One region of the Neorhizobium tomejilense genome, then DNA from elsewhere that is predicted to be linked to it. Evidence: riboswitches for the same ligand, from Rfam matches in the RefSeq annotation. Region 1 holds a riboswitch; the other holds the start of a gene.
What was found. A riboswitch is a leader RNA that binds a small molecule or an ion and turns the genes downstream of it on or off. The one in region 1 is predicted to bind S-adenosylmethionine.

Region 1 (8,074 bases):
CGCCTGGCATCTCGCGCCGATCGAAATGGCCTGGGTCGGCAAATCGCTCGGCCAGATCTGCCAGCAGATCAAGGACCCGGCCCGCAACGGCGGCAAGACCATGGATCAGATCGTCGAGCACATGGCGCATGACGAACTGGTCGGCTGGGGCTGGAACCCGGGTGCCGGACGCGAACCGGTGCCGGGCACCCAGGCCGAATTCGGCGAGCTCATCAGCGCCTGGGTGAAGTCCGGAGCGGCCTGTCCGGCCTCCTGAGAATGAAGCAGCCGCCGGTTCCGGCCGGAACCGGCGGTTTGCAGGGGCTTTGGCGGGATCGCAATTTTTCTTGGCGCCAATCGTCATTTCCCTGTTGCATTTGAAAAAGGACTGGGCCATATAGCGCCCGTCGCCGGCAACGAGCCACGACGCCACGGTCAAGCTTCACTACCACGGACCGGTGGATTGATGAGCGGGTGTAGCTCAGTGGTAGAGCACAACCTTGCCAAGGTTGGGGTCGAGGGTTCGAATCCCTTCGCCCGCTCCAAATTCCCTTTTGAGACTATACTCTACCAGCCCGGCCACAGGGCCAAGACGCTCGACAGCGACGCCCCGATTGCAGACGCAAAGCGGGCGCTTCCCCTCCAGCACCTTTCCCCATGAATTTGACAACTTCCGCATATTCACCAAATGCGGGAGGTGCCATACTGGTTGCAACTACCCAGGCGATGTCGCGCCAGTGATTCGGGGGTTGAACCGGAGATGTGCCGTCGTGGAATCTCGCCCGCACCACCCAAAGCTCAGTGAGAAAACCGCTATTGAAACCATGCGACGCCTCGAGGGCATCGTCGCCTCTGCGATGGACGGGATCATCACTATTGACGACGAACAACGGGTGATCCTGTTCAATCCGGCCGCGGAGCGCATGTTCGGGCTGGCGGCCAACGAGGCGCTTGGCCAGCACATCTCCCGTTTCATGCCGGAACGCCATCGCCCGACCCACGCGGCGCATATTCATCGTTTCACCGAAACCGGCGTGACCACCCGCCAGATGGGATCGCTGGGTGCCATCAGCGGTTTGCGCGCCGACGGCCAGGAATTTCCGATCGAGGCGTCGATCTCGCAGGTGGAGATCGGCGGCGAGCGGCTGGCCACCGTCATCCTGCGCGATATCACCGAACGAAAGGCCGCCGAGGATGCCCTGCTGGAAAGCCGGCGGCGCATGGAGGGGATTGTGGAATCGGCGATGGACGCGCTGATCACCGTCGATGAAGGCCAGCGAATCGTGCTGTTCAACCCGGCCGCCGAGCGCATGTTCGGCATCGCAAGCGAGGATGCGATCGGCTCGCCGATCGAACGCTTCATCCCCGAGCGGTTTCGGCATGGGCATGCCGCACATATCCGCCTCTTCAAGGAGACCGGCGTTACAAACCGCCGGATGGGTGCATTGGGGGCGATCAGCGGCCTGCGCGCCAATGGCGAGGAATTCCCTGTCGAGGCATCGATCTCGCAAGTACAGATCGGCGACGGAAAGCTGGCAACGGTCATCTTGCGCGACATCACCGAACGCAAGGCCAACGAGGATTCCCGCCAGTTGCTGGCCCGCGAGGTCGATCACCGGGCCAAGAACGCTCTGGCGGTGGTGCAGGCCCTGGTCTCCCTGACCCGTGCCGAAACCAAGGAGGCTTTCATCGTCGCAGTTCGAGGCCGCGTTTCGGCGCTGAGCCGCGCCCATTCGCTGCTCGCGCAGAACCGGTGGGAGGGCGGAGATCTCGCAGCCGTCCTCACCGAGGAAACCCGGGCCTACCAGAGCGTCAACCAGCTGATGATTGGCGGGCCTTCAGTCACTCTCACCCCCAATGCCGTGCAGCCGGTCAGCCTCCTCATCCACGAGCTTGCCACCAACGCCGTCAAATACGGGGCATTGTCGGTCACGGAAGGGCGCGTCGATGTCTCCTGGCGCATCCTGCCCTCCCTGGAACTGGAGCTCCGCTGGACCGAGACCGGCGGGCCGGCGGTGCTGAAGCCTGAATCCAGGGGTTTCGGCTCCACCTTGGTGAGGGAAGTCGCCACCCGTCAATTGGCGGGCGAACTCGACATCAGCTGGCCAACTGCCGGTATGCGCCTGACCGCGATACTGCCCCGGTCTGTCTATCGACCCGACATTTCGGCCGGCTCGGTTGCTGGCGAAGAGGTCGCGCCGAGGTCATCGGAACCCGGCTCGGCGGGGCGGATACTTGTCGTCGAGGACGAGACCCTTATCGCCATGGAGCTCTGCAGCGAACTTGAATCGCGCGGCTGGGAAATTGTCGGACCGGCGGCAACTGCCGACGAAGCCATGCGGCTGGTCGACGGCTCGCAACTTCCCGACATCGCCGTCCTCGATGTCAATCTCGGGGGAAAGCCCGTCTACCCGTTTGCGGAATGGCTGCAGACCCATGGCGTGCCCTTCCTGTTCTGCACCGGATATGAGCAGCTCGACGATCACCACGGTTTCAGAAACCGGACGACCATCCGGAAACCAGTGAACATGGCGCTGCTGGAAGGCGAACTGCGCCGCATGATCCAGCCGACATAGCCGGAAAACGGCAAACGCCGCCGGCTTTCGGGCCGGCAGCGTCGTCAATTCGGGCTCAGATAATCCCGATCCGGACAAAGCCGGCAGCGATCATTGCTTTGAAAAAACATAGTCCGTTTCTTGCAGCAACACCTCGCCCGGCCGCAGCACCGCATTCGGGAAGTTGGCGTGGTTGATGGCATCCGGCCAGACCTGGGTTTCGAGGCAGAACCCGGCGAATGGGCCATAGCGGCGCCCATCGAGGCCCTCTGCGGGAATCTGCGACAGCTTGAAGGCGGCATAGAGCTGCACGCCCGGCTCGGTGGTGCGAACTTCTAGCGACACGCCGGAATGGATGCTGCGCGCCAAAGCCACGGAACGCTTGAGGGTACGCTCCGGCGACAGGCAGAAGTTATGATCGAACAGGACCTGGGCATCGCCGTCGAACCGCTTCATCGGCCCCATGTCGCGCAGGTCGAAGGGCGTCCCCGCGACCGCCATCAGTTCGCCGGTCGGCACCTGCTTGTCGTCAAAGACCAGTACATGGTCGGCGGCAATCATGATGTCGTGATCGAGCGCATCCTCGTGGCCGTCGAGATTGAAATAGGTATGCTGGCAGATATTGGCGAGCGTCGGCTGATCCGTGGTGGATTGGTAGACAACGGAAAGAGCGCCGTCGCTCTTGAGTTGGTACGTCGCCGTGACCGTGCAGTTTCCCGGATAGCCGGCACGGCCGTCGGGATCGGTGATCCGCAGCACCACCTTGTCGGCCGCATATTCGACGATCGTCCAGTTGCTGCGGCCGATGCCGTCCGAGCCGCCATGGAGATGGGTCACGCCCCGCTCGTTCAGTTCCAGCTGATATTGCTTGCCGTCCAGCACGAAGCGGCCGCCGCCGATACGGTTGGACGAACGGCCGGGCGTCGCGCCGAAATAAGGAGAATGGTTCAGGTAGTCGTCAAACCGTTCGAAACCGAGCACGAGCGGCGGCTGATGGCCGTCGAGCCTGAGGTCCTGGATCACCGCACCCCAGGTGATGACATTAGCGGTGAGCCCGCCGCCGGAGATCCTGACACGATAGACGGTTTCGCCCTTTTCCGTGGTGCCGAAAACTTCGAAATTCTGGTCCGCCATGAGATTACTCCTCCACCGATATGTTTGCGGCAACCTGCGCGATTTGGCGGCGACCCGCAACGCCATGGAGAAGAAAAAAGGCTCTAGCGCGTGAGCGCACGCGTCGCCTGTTCCAATCCGCCGAGCGTCAGCGGGAACATCCGCTCGGTCATCAGCTGCCGCATGAAGCCGATCGAGGTCGTATGGCTCCAATGGTCCTGCGGCACCGGGTTGAGCCAGACGCAGCGGTGGAAATGCTCGGTGACGCGCCTTATCCAGGCCTCGCCCGGCTCCTGGTTCCAGTGCTCCACGGAGCCGCCCGCATGGGTGATCTCATAGGGGCTCATCGAGGCATCTCCGACGAAGATCACCTTGTAGTCGGCGCCATAGCTGCGGATCAGGTCGAGCGTCGGCGTCCGCTCCGACCGGCGGCCGTTCTCCTTCCAGACGCCTTCATAGAGGCAATTGTGGAAGTAGAAATGCTCCATATGCTTGAACTCGGCGCGGGCTGCCGAGAACAACTCCTCGACCACCCGGATATGGTCGTCCATCGAGCCGCCGACATCGAAGAACATCAGCAGCTTCACCGCATTGCGCCGTTCCGGCCGGGTCTGGACGTCGAGATAACCGTGTTCGGCGGTGGAGCGGATCGTACCGGCCAGGTCGAGTTCTTCGACCGCCCCTTCCCGCACCCAGCGGCGCAGCCGCTTCAGCGCCAGCTTGATATTGCGGGTGCCGAGCTCCACCTTGTCGTCGAAATCGGCAAACTCGCGTTTGTCCCAGACTTTTACCGCCCGGCGGTGGCGGGACTGGTCCTGGCCGATCCGCACGCCTTCCGGGTTATAGCCATAGGCCCCGAAAGGGGAGGTGCCGCCGGTGCCGATCCATTTCGAGCCGCCCTGATGCCGGCCCTTCTGCTCCTCCAGCCGCTGGCGCAGCGTCTCCATCAGCTTCTCGAAACCGCCGAGCGCCTCGACGAGCTTCTTCTCTTCGTCGGTGAGATGTTTCTCGGTGAGCCTGCGCAGCCATTCTTCGGGGATGCTGGCGACGTCCAGACCGGGCTCCCCGGAGACCGCCTCGAGCCCTCGGAAATAGGCCGAAAAGACCCGGTCGAACTTGTCGATATGCCGCTCGTCCTTCACCAGCGCCGTGCGGGCGAGAAAGTAGAAGGCTTCCACGTCGAAATCCGCGATCCCTTCCGCCATGCCTTCGAGAAGGTCGAGGAATTCCCGGAGCGTCACCGGGATCTTCGCTTCCTTGAGGTGAAGGAAGAAGGGAATGAACATCGCGTCGAAACCTATTCGGTACCGATCTTCTCCAGGTCGTAAGGGGTCGTCTGGTAGATCTCGTTGATCCAGTTGCCGAACAGAAGATGTGCATGGCTGCGCCAACGGTTCAAGGGCGTCAGCGTATCGTCGTTATGCGGGAAGTAGTTATGCGGCATCTTGATCGGCACGCCGGCATTGACGTCCCGGAAATATTCGTCCGCCAGCGAGGTCGAATCGTATTCCACATGGTTGAACATGTAGAGCCGCTTGCCGGCTTTCTCATGCACCAGGCAGATGCCCATTTCCTCGGATTCCATCAGGATTTCGAGGTCCGGGTTCCTCTCGATGTCGGCGCGGCGGACTTCCGTCCAGCGCGACACCGGAACCTGGAAATCGTCCGAAAAGCCGTTGAGATAGATCGAGGACGGCACCAGGTTGCGGTGGCGATAGACGCCGAACGCTTTTTCCTTGAGCTCGTATTTCGGCACACCATGGAAATGGTAGATCGCCGCCATCGCGCCCCAGCAGACATTCATGGTCGAATGTACGTTGGTCGCCGTCCAGTCGAGGATTTGTCTCATCTCGTCCCAATAGGTGACGTCCTCGAAGGGAAGCGTCTCGATCGGCGCGCCGGTGATGATGAAACCGTCGAACTTGCGGTGTTTCACCTCTTCCCAGGTCTCGTAGAAGGACAGGAGGTGATCTTCCGAGGTGTTCTTGGCCTTGTGGCCGCCGACGCGGATCAGCGAGAACTCGACCTGCAGGGGCGAGGCGCCGACGAGGCGCGCCATCTGCAGCTCGGTCTTGATCTTGTTCGGCATGAGATTGAGGAGCCCGATCTGCAGCGGACGAATGTCCTGCCGTACAGCCATGGTTTCGGTCAGCACCCGCACGCCTTCGGAAACGAGCGTAGTGAATGCGGGCAGCGTATCGGGAATTTTGATCGGCATGTCTCAACCCAACAAAAATAAAACCGGCGGCAAAATAAATCGCGACCGGTCCGTGGGAAGACATCTTCTCGCGGCCCTTTAGCGACTTTTTTAACGTGGCTGCAAGCCGGCCGGCCAAATCACCACGAATTCTCGAAAGTTCAAATACGCCTTGCTACGACCGGCGTCAATGGGAGCATAATCTTCCGCTCACCGCTCCCGCCGCGCCAGGAAGGCCATCCGCTCGAAGAGATGCACGTCCTGCTCGTTCTTGAGGAGAGCGCCATGCAGCTTCGGCAGCGCGTTCTTGACGTCGCCGCGCAGGTCCGACGGATCGACATCGTCCGAGACCAGCAGCCGGATCCAGTCGAGCGCTTCGGAGGTCGAGGGCTTCTTCTTCAGCCCCGGCATCTCGCGGATCTCGTAGAACTGAGTGAGCGCGTTGCGCACCAGCGCCTGCTTGATGCCGGGATAATGGACCTCGACGATGCGGGCGAGCGTATCCACGTCAGGGAAGCGGATATAGTGGAAGAAACAGCGGCGCAGGAAGGCGTCCGGCAGTTCCTTCTCGTTGTTGGAGGTAATGATGACGATCGGCCGGACCTTGGCGCGCACCATCTCGCCGGTCTCGTAGACATGGAATTCCATGCGGTCGAGTTCCTGCAGCAGGTCGTTCGGGAACTCGATATCGGCCTTGTCGATCTCGTCGATCAACAGGACGAGCTTCCTGTCGGAGGCAAAGGCCTGCCACAGCTTGCCGCGGCGGATATAGTTGGCCACGTCATGGACGCGTTCGTCGCCGAGCTGGCTGTCGCGGAGCCGCGACACGGCGTCGTATTCGTAGAGCCCCTGCTGTGCCTTGGTGGTGGACTTGATGTTCCACTCGATCAGATCGAGCCCGAGGGCGGCGGCCACCTGCCGCGCAAGCTCGGTCTTGCCGGTGCCGGGCTCGCCTTTCACCAGCAGCGGACGTTCGAGCCGGATCGCAGCATTGACCGCCACCATCAGATCCTTGTCGGCAATATAGTCCGCTGTACCCTGAAACTGCATCTCGTGATCCTGATCGGTAAACGCGCCGCAAACTAAAAGCTCACCCGTGGCGGTGCAACAGCTTTCCCTTTCCACCGGCTTTGCGCTATGGGCAATGCACATGACCCATTCGACCTTCACCATTCTGCTCGGCGGCAATTTGCGCGTCACCGATCGCCTGCGGGACACGATCGCCGGCAGCCGCTTCATCGCGGCCGATAGCGGCATGCGCCATGCGTCAGCACTCGGCGTGAAGCCTGAACTCTGGGTCGGCGATTTCGATTCCTCCGACGCCGCGCTGATCGCGCAGTTCCCGCATGTCGAGCGGCAGGCCTTTCCGCCGGCCAAGAACGAGACGGACGGTGAGATCGCAACGGCCGAAGCCATCGAACGCGGCGCGACGAGGCTGATCCTTGCCGGCGCGCTCGGCGGCGAGCGCAGCGACCATGCGCTTCAGCATCTCTTTCACGCCATGAGCCTGGCCGAACGCGACCTTGACATCCTGCTGACGTCGGGCGACGAGGAGGCCGTGCCGCTGCTGCCGGGCACAAGGACCCTGGACCTGCCGAAGGGTTCGCTGTTTTCGGTCATCGGTTTTTCCGACCTGGAAGGGCTCGATATCATCGGCGCACGTTATCCGCTCGACAACTTCTCGCTCCCCTTCGGCTCCTCGCGCACCGTCTCGAACGTTGCAGAAGGCCGGGTGGAATTCCATTTGAGGAAGGGCAAGGCCATGATCCTTGCCCGCCCCCACGACTTTACAGGAGCCTGACTGTTGGCGCCCCCAATTCTGAAACTTGACGATATTTTTCTGAGCTTCGGCGGCGCGCCGCTTCTCGCCGGCGCCGGCATGCAGGTAGAGCCGGGCGACCGCATCTGCCTCGTCGGCCGCAACGGTTCCGGCAAGTCGACGCTGATGAAGATCGCCGCCGGCATGGTCGAGCCCCAGTCGGGCGAGGTGTTCCGCCATCCCTCCTCGACCATCCGCTATCTCGAACAGGCGCCGGATTTCGCCGATTATTCGACGGTGCAGGCCTATGCCGAAGCAGGCCTCGGCCCGGGCGACGATCCCTATCGCGTCACCTACCTGCTCGAACATCTGGGCCTCACCGGCCAGGAACACCCGAACACGCTCTCCGGCGGAGAATCCCGACGCGCAGCACTTGCCCGCGTCATGGCGCCCGAGCCGGACATCCTGATG
Region 2 (8,074 bases), 3.6 Mb from region 1:
CTGCTGTCATGGATCTTCTACACCGTGATGACCAGCAGCGATGCAGACAATTGAAGGAGGGAGGAAAACCATGGCAAGGACAATCAAATACAAGCCTGCAGGCAATCTCTCCTGGCTGGTCTCGACGATCTACATCATCTTCCTGCTTCTGCCGATCTACTGGCTCGTCAACATGAGCTTCAAGGAGAATTCCGAGATCACCGGAGCCTTCTCGCTCTGGCCGCAGAACCCGACGCTCAGGAACTACATGGTCATCTTCACGGATCCTTCCTGGTACAACGGCTATATCAATTCGATCATCTATGTGGCGCTGAACACCACGATCTCGGTTCTGGCGGCATTGCCGGCTGCCTATGCCTTTTCGCGCTATCGGTTCCTCGGCGACAAACATCTGTTCTTCTGGCTGCTCACCAACCGCATGGCGCCGCCCGCCGTCTTCGCCCTGCCCTTCTTCCAGCTCTATTCCGCCTTCGGTCTCATCGACACACATATCGCGGTCGCCCTCGCCCATTGCCTCTTCAACGTGCCGCTTGCTGTCTGGATCCTGGAAGGCTTCATGTCGGGCGTACCGAAGGAAATCGACGAGACCGCTTATATCGACGGCTATTCCTTCCCGCGGTTCTTCGTGAAGATCTTCATGCCGCTGATCGCCTCCGGCATCGGTGTCGCGGCCTTCTTCTGCTTCATGTTTTCCTGGGTGGAACTGCTGCTTGCCCGGACGCTGACGACCACGGCCGCCAAGCCCATTTCCGCCATCATGACGCGCACCGTTTCGGCGTCGGGCATGGACTGGGGCGTGCTGGCAGCCGCCGGCGTGCTGACCATCGTTCCCGGCGCACTCGTCATCTATTTCGTTCGAAACTACATCGCCAAGGGCTTTGCCCTCGGCCGGGTCTGACAAGGAGGAACCACGCATGAGCTTTTCATGGATGGCCTGGACACTGCCGACGGCCCTGTTCTTTCTGACGATCCTCGCCCTGCTCATCGGCATGAGCATCTGGGAATATTTCGCGCCCGGCGGTGCACCGAGGGTCGGCATCCTGCGCTTCGAAACGACGCGCGGAGACCGGCTCTTCATCTCGCTGCTCGGCGCGGCATTCATTCATCTCGCATGGTTGGGGCTTATCGGTCCCAACCTGTGGTGGGCTCTTGCCCTGGCAGTGGTCTACGCAATCGGCGTCTTCCGCTTCGTCTGAAAGGCAAGCTGAAAAAGTGGCGGGAGAACCGCCACTCGGTACGAAATTGCAATCGCAAAACTCTGGGAGGATAAAATGCGACGGCATCTTATGACAACGACGGCAGCGGTGCTGCTGGCTCTGACCGGCTCCGCCTATGCCGGCACCGAGGAGGCAAAGCAGTTCCTCGACAAGGAAGTCGGCGAACTCTCGACGCTTTCCCGCGCCGAACAGGAAAAGGAGATGCAATGGTTCGTCGATGCGGCAAAACCGCTTGCCGGCCTGGACATCAAGGTCGTCTCCGAAACAATCACCACGCATGAATACGAATCGAAGGTGCTGGCTCCGGCCTTCACCGCAATCACCGGCATCAAGGTCACCCACGACCTGATCGGCGAAGGCGACGTGGTTGAAAAACTGCAGACCCAGATGCAATCCGGCGAGAACATCTATGACGGTTATGTCAACGATTCCGACCTGATCGGCACGCATTGGCGTTACCAGCAGGCCCGCTCGCTCACCGACTGGATGGCGGGTGAAGGCAAGGACGTCACCAACCCCGGCCTCGATCTTCAGGATTTCATCGGCCTGAAGTTCACGACGGCACCGGACAAGAAGCTCTACCAGCTGCCGGACCAGCAGTTCGCCAACCTCTACTGGTTCCGCTACGACTGGTTCAACGACGCCAAGAACAAGGCCGACTTCAAGGCAAAGTATGGCTACGAACTCGGCGTGCCGGTCAACTGGTCGGCCTATGAGGATATTGCCGAGTTCTTCACCGGCCGCGACGTGGGCGGCAAGAAGGTCTATGGTCACATGGACTACGGCAAGAAGGACCCATCGCTCGGCTGGCGCTTCACCGACGCTTGGCTCTCCATGGCCGGCAACGGCGACAAGGGCCTTCCGAACGGCCTGCCGGTCGACGAATGGGGCATCAAGGTCAACGAGAAGTCGCAGCCGGTCGGCTCCTGCGTCGCACGCGGCGGTGATACCAACGGCCCGGCCGCCGTCTACTCCATCCAGAAATATCTCGACTGGATGAAGGCCTATGCGCCGGCCGCCGCCCAGGGCATGACCTTCTCGGAGTCCGGACCCGTTCCGGCTCAGGGCGAAATCGCCCAGCAGATGTTCATGTACACGGCTTTCACCGCCGACATGGTGAAGGCAGGCCTGCCTGTGATGAACCAGGACGGCACGCCGAAATGGCGTTTCGCTCCGTCTCCGCACGGGGTCTATTGGAAGGACGGCATGAAGCTCGGCTATCAGGACGTCGGCTCCTGGACGCTGATGAAGTCCACGCCCACCAACCGCGCCAAGGCGGCCTGGCTCTATGCCCAGTTCGTCACCTCGAAGACGGTGGACGTCAAGAAGAGCCATGTCGGCCTCACCTTGATCCGCGAGAGCACCATCCGGCACAAGAGCTTCACGGATCGTGCGCCAAAACTCGGCGGCCTGATCGAGTTCTATCGTTCACCGGCCCGCGTCCAGTGGTCGCCAACCGGCACGAACGTGCCTGACTATCCGAAGCTCGCGCAGCTCTGGTGGCAGGCGATCGGCGATGCGTCCTCTGGTGCCAAGACGGCTCAGGCCGCCATGGACTCGCTTTGCGCCGAGCAGGAAAAGGTCCTGCAGCGCCTGGAACGCGCCAAGGTCCAGGGTGACATGGGTCCGAAGCTCGCAGAGGAACACGACCTCGCGTACTGGAACAAGGAGGCGGTCGCCAAGGGCAACCTCGCTCCCCAGCTCAAGGTCGCCAACGAGAAGGAAAAGCCCGTCACCGTCAACTACGACGAACTCGTAAAGAGCTGGGCTGACGCCAAGAAGTAAAGCCGGTTCGCCGGGCGCTCAACGCGCCCGGCGGCCACCGACCGCAAGGTCTCTGTCGCAGCTCATCAGCTGCCCAACCGTTCCTTCCGGAACGCAACCGACACCGCCTCAGCGGCCAGCATCGCCGTGCTCGCGTCGGTTCGGTAGTTGCTTACGGAAATCCGCATGACCTCGATCCCTCTCCACCTGGCTCCGGTCACGAAGATCGTTCCCTCGCGCTGCAACCGCGCAATGGTTCTTCTCGTCACCTCGTCGGCATCGGTGGTCGAGAGATCCGAGCCGAAGCGGCAGATCACCTGATTGAGGTCGACGTCGTTCAGGATCTCGATCCCCGGCTCGCACGACAGATGTTCGGCAATGATCCGCGCGGCGGAACAGCAACCTTCGACGAGACGGGCGATGCCGTTTCGGCCGAGGTGCTTCATCATTGCCCAGGTCGCGAAGCCGCGTGCTCGCCTCGAAAGCTCCGGCACGTAGTGCGACGGGTCCCGCTCCCCTTCCGCCGCGATGGGGAGGTAGCTGGCAGCGATCGTCATGGCCCGCCGGTGGGCGACTTCGTCCCTTACAATCGCATAGCCGCTGTCATAGGGGGTCTGAAGCCACTTGTGGCCGTCGGTGGCCCAGCTATCCGCCAACTCCACTCCAGGACAAAGATGCCGTGTCGACGGCGAAGCCTTGGCCCATAGACCAAATGCGCCGTCCACATGTACCCAAGCATCCCTGCTCCTCGCGACCGGGATAAGTTCCGCGAACGGATCGAAGGCTCCAGTATTGATCTGCCCGGCCTGAAGGATGGCGATCATTGGACCAGCCGCCTTGTTGACCACCTCCTCGAAATGCCCGGCAAGAATACGCCCCTGTCTGTCCGTGGCGACCCGGACGACGCGATCATGCCCAAGTCCCAGGAACTGCAAGGCTGAGAAAACGGTGGTGTGGGCATCGTCACCAACGACAACGGTGATCGGCGGCGCACCGAATAGCCCGTCTGCATCGACGTTCCAGCCAATGCGACGAAGCACCTCGCCTCTCGCGGCGGCCAGGCAGCTGAAATTAGCAACCGTCGCTCCCGTGACGAAACCCACGGAGCATTGAGCAGGCAAGCCCAGAACGTCCAAGAGCCAGGTCGCCGCCACCTTCTCGAAAGACGCGGCGGCAGGGGACGCGGTGTGATTACCCGCATTCTGTCCCCAGGCGCTTGTCAGGAAGTCTGCCGCCACGCCCATCGGATGTGAGCCGCCGATCACCCAGCCGAAAAAACGCGGGCCCGTCATGCGATGGAGACCCGGCTCAGCCTTTTCCACGAGATGCTGAAGGACGTCCTCCATCGCCAGCGTCTCCTCCTGGAGCTCTTCGACGAGCGTCGCCAGACATTCCTGGTATTGCAGTTGCGGCCGGTGGAGCTGAGGATCTGCCTGGCGGAACCCGGCGGCCAGATGCGCCGCCTGCGCGAAAAGTGCGTCTATGCCCTCAGCCATGGACCCTACCTCCGTGTCGTCGGGACTGGGCAGCTATCTGCGCCAAGCTACCACACGATGCGCAATTCCCCTAACCCTCGCAGTCCCATCATCGACTCATGGGGCGATAAATGGCCCTTTGGGCTGAAAGGCAGCGGGGGCGTGCGGCGGGAAAGTGGAGCGGGTGAAGGGAATCGAACCCTCGTATTCAGCTTGGGAAGCTGCTGCTCTACCATTGAGCTACACCCGCGTCGGTCTGCAGATTTCCAACAGACGGCATCGACTGTCAAGCCGGAGGTGGTGTCAGACGCGAAAATGCTTCGAGAGCTTCAGGCCCTGTGCCTGATAGTTCGAGCCGAGGCCTGCGCCGTACATGCCTTCGGGTTTTTCCAGCATGTGTTCGTAGACCAGGCGGCCGACGATCTGGCCGTCTTCGAGGATGAAGGGTACTTCGTGGCTGCGCACCTCGAGCACCGCCCGGCTGCCCCGTCCCCCTGCCGCCTCATGGCCGAAGCCGGGATCGAAGAAGCCGGCATAGTGGACGCGGAACTCGCCGACCAGCGGATCGAAGGGCGTCATCTCGGCCGCATAAAGCGGCGGCACGTGCACCGCCTCGCGCGAGACGAGGATATAGAACTCGTCGGGATCGAGAATAAGCTCGTTGCGGCCGCGGCTGTAAAGCGGCTCCCAGAAATCGAAGATGTCGTGCTGCGCCTTCTTGTCGACATCGACGACGGCCGTGTGGTGTTTGCCGCGATAACCGATCAGGCCGACGCTGTCGCCGGAAAGATCGATCGACAGGGCGATGCCGCCACCCGAGACATTCGGCTTGGCGGAGGCGACCAGGGTTTCGTCGTTATGGAGTTGCAGAAGGTCCGGCTCGCCGAGCAGCGCGTTGCCGACGCGGAAACGGATCTGCGACAGGCGCGAACCGCGGCGCACCACGATCGGGAACGTACGCGGCGAGATTTCCAGGTAGAGCGGGCCGGAGTAGCCGGCCGGGATCTTGTCGAATTCCTGCGCGTAATCGGTGATCACGCGGGTGAAAATATCGAGCCGGCCGGTGGAGCTTTTCGGATTGGCGGAGGCGGACATATTGGCCGGCAGGTCGAGCCGTTCCATCAGCGGCACGATATAGACGCAGCCGGTTTCCAGCACCGCGGCTTCCGAGAGGTCGATCACGTGCAGCTTCAGCCGATCGAGCTTGTCGGAGACCAGGCTCGTCGGACCGGGCATGAAGCTCGCGCGGACGCGGAATGCCTTGGCGCCTAGGCGCAGGTCGAGGCTGGCGGGCTGAACCTGATCCAGGTCGAGCTCCCGCTCGGAGATCAGCCGCCCACTGTCGAAAAGTGCCGCGATCGCGCGGTCCGCCAAGATTCCTGTTTCGCGAGCCATCATGTCTCTCTCAAGTTTTCGACGCGACAAAACCAAATGCGAGCCATTGACGCAAGCGGGGCGCGGCGCTATGCCAATCTTATCCCGTGGTGATTTGGCCGGTCGGCTTGCAGCCACGTTAAATAAGTGGCTAAAAAGACCGGGTGCGAAACCGGTCTGCTTATGCGACCGGTTTTTTTGTTCTGAAAGAGGACACGCATGACTAACAAATGGCGCCCGGCAACCCAGCTCGTACACGGCGGCACGTTGCGTTCGCAATATGGCGAAACCTCGGAAGCGATCTTCCTGACCCAGGGTTTTGTCTATGACACGTCGGAAGCGGCCGAAGCCCGCTTCAAGGGCGAGACAGACGGCTTCATCTACGCGCGTTACGGCAGCCCCACCAACGACATGTTCGAAAAGCGCATGTGCATGCTGGAAGGCGCCGAAGACGCACGCGCCACCGCCTCGGGCATGGCGGCCGTCACCGCCGCGATCCTCTGCCAGCTGAAGGCCGGCGACCATATCGTTGCGGCCCGCGCCTTGTTCGGCTCCTGCCGCTGGGTGGTCGAGACGCTCGCTCCGAAATACGGCATCGAATGCACCCTGGTCGATGGCCGCTTCCTGGAGAATTGGGAAAAGGCGATCACGCCGAAGACCAAGGTGTTCTTCCTGGAAAGCCCGACCAATCCGACGCTCGAAGTGGTCGATATTGCTGGCGTCGCCAGGCTCGCCAACCAGATCGGCGCCAAGGTCGTCGTCGACAACGTGTTTGCGACCCCGCTCTACCAGAAGCCGCTGGAACTCGGCGCGCATATCGTCGTCTATTCCGCGACCAAGCATATCGACGGCCAGGGCCGCTGCCTCGGCGGCGTCGTGCTTTCCGACAAGGAATGGATCGACGAGAACCTGCACGACTATTTCCGCCATACCGGCCCGGCGATGTCGCCGTTCAATGCCTGGACGCTGCTGAAGGGCATCGAGACCCTGCCGCTGCGCGTCAAGCAGCAGACGGAAAGCGCCTCGAAGATCGCCGATTTCCTCGCCGACCAGAAGCAGGTGGCCCGGGTCATCTATCCCGGCCGCAAGGACCATCCTCAGGCCGATATCATCGCCCGTCAGATGAAGGCAGGCTCGACACTCGTCTGCTTCGAATTGAAGGGCGGCAAGGAAGCTGCCTTCAAGCTGCAGAATGCGTTGGAAATCGTCAAGATTTCCAACAATCTCGGCGATTCCAAGAGCCTGATCACCCATCCGGCGACGACGACGCACAAGAACCTCACGGACGAGGCCCGTGCCGAACTCGGCATCTCGCCCGGCACCGTGCGCCTGTCGGCCGGTATCGAGGATACCGACGACCTGATCGAGGATTTCGCCCGGGCGCTTTCCAAGGCCGGCGTGTAAGCGTTCGCTTTTCAAGATAGTGGCCGGGGTGGTGGATCGACCAGAAATTCACCATCCCGGTTATCCTTAACTTCAACAAATGCTCACACTCGGTTGTTCAAACCGCGAGATTTCTTGACGTTGCGGCGCCTCTGTACAATATCGAACCAAGTTAGATTTGTTGAGGTGTCGCATGTATCGCGCCCGGACAAGAGATATCGATGTCGCCGTCGAACCCTACTATCTGGAGGAGCAATCCAATCCGGAAGAGAGCCGCTATGTCTGGGGCTATCGCATCGTCATCGAAAACCATTCGACGCTCACCGTGCAGCTGGTGCATCGCTACTGGCACATCACCGACCAGAACGGCATCGTCGACGAAGTGGACGGGCCGGGGGTCGTCGGCGAGCAGCCGCGGCTGAAGCCGGGCGACAGCTACGAATATTCCTCGGGCTGTCCTCTCGACACACCATCCGGCCTGATGTTCGGCCATTACGACATGCAGACCGACGAAGGCGAGACCTTCGAGGTGACGATCCCGGCTTTCTCCCTGGATTCACCGGGCCTGATGCGCGTCCTCAACTAAACCGCGCTACCGACGACAACCTGCAGGTTATGGGTGGCGTCGGTTTTTCTATTTGTTACCCCTTCCCTCCTGCGGCATCTTGACGTGGTCAACCGGTCTTTGGGAGGAGAACTTGATGACACGATCGCTTCAGCGGGCCTTTCTGCTGGCGCCCTGCGCCTTTCTGGCGGTTGCGGCCTTCACCCCGGCACTCGCACAAAACAAGAGCAGTTTCATCGATCAGAAGGACAGGCCGGATTTCGCTTCCGCCACCGTGTCGCCGCAGATCGCCTGCG

Region 2: linked by a shared signal. The riboswitch ahead of ACSQ3G_RS00605 (O-succinylhomoserine sulfhydrylase) and the one ahead of metA (homoserine O-acetyltransferase MetA) in region 1 are both predicted to bind S-adenosylmethionine.

Annotation. Positions count from the first base shown of each region.
Region 1 is NZ_CAXUSO020000001.1:3,683,889-3,691,962, forward strand. It holds gene ACSQ3G_RS18365 (Isoquinoline 1-oxidoreductase subunit) at 1-256, shown strand, start outside; tRNA gene ACSQ3G_RS18370 (tRNA-Gly) at 450-524, shown strand; gene ACSQ3G_RS18375 (PAS domain S-box protein) at 804-2,555, shown strand; gene ACSQ3G_RS18380 (aldose epimerase family protein) at 2,646-3,668, opposite strand; gene ACSQ3G_RS18385 (vWA domain-containing protein) at 3,752-4,933, opposite strand; gene metA (homoserine O-acetyltransferase MetA) at 4,945-5,865, opposite strand; SAM riboswitch at 5,924-6,001, opposite strand; gene ACSQ3G_RS18395 (AAA family ATPase) at 6,055-6,894, opposite strand; gene ACSQ3G_RS18400 (thiamine diphosphokinase) at 6,989-7,645, shown strand; gene ACSQ3G_RS18405 (ABC-F family ATP-binding cassette domain-containing protein) at 7,649-8,074, shown strand, end outside.
Region 2 is NZ_CAXUSO020000001.1:117,651-125,724, reverse strand. It holds gene ACSQ3G_RS00640 (carbohydrate ABC transporter permease) at 1-54, shown strand, start outside; gene ACSQ3G_RS00635 (carbohydrate ABC transporter permease) at 71-898, shown strand; gene ACSQ3G_RS00630 (DUF2160 domain-containing protein) at 915-1,196, shown strand; gene ACSQ3G_RS00625 (ABC transporter substrate-binding protein) at 1,272-3,002, shown strand; gene ACSQ3G_RS00620 (pyridoxal phosphate-dependent decarboxylase family protein) at 3,068-4,477, opposite strand; tRNA gene ACSQ3G_RS00615 (tRNA-Gly) at 4,633-4,706, opposite strand; gene ACSQ3G_RS00610 (2'-deoxycytidine 5'-triphosphate deaminase) at 4,760-5,854, opposite strand; SAM riboswitch at 5,928-6,006, shown strand; gene ACSQ3G_RS00605 (O-succinylhomoserine sulfhydrylase) at 6,050-7,234, shown strand; gene apaG (Co2+/Mg2+ efflux facilitator ApaG/CorD) at 7,407-7,799, shown strand; gene ACSQ3G_RS00595 (tannase/feruloyl esterase family alpha/beta hydrolase) at 7,915-8,074, shown strand, end outside.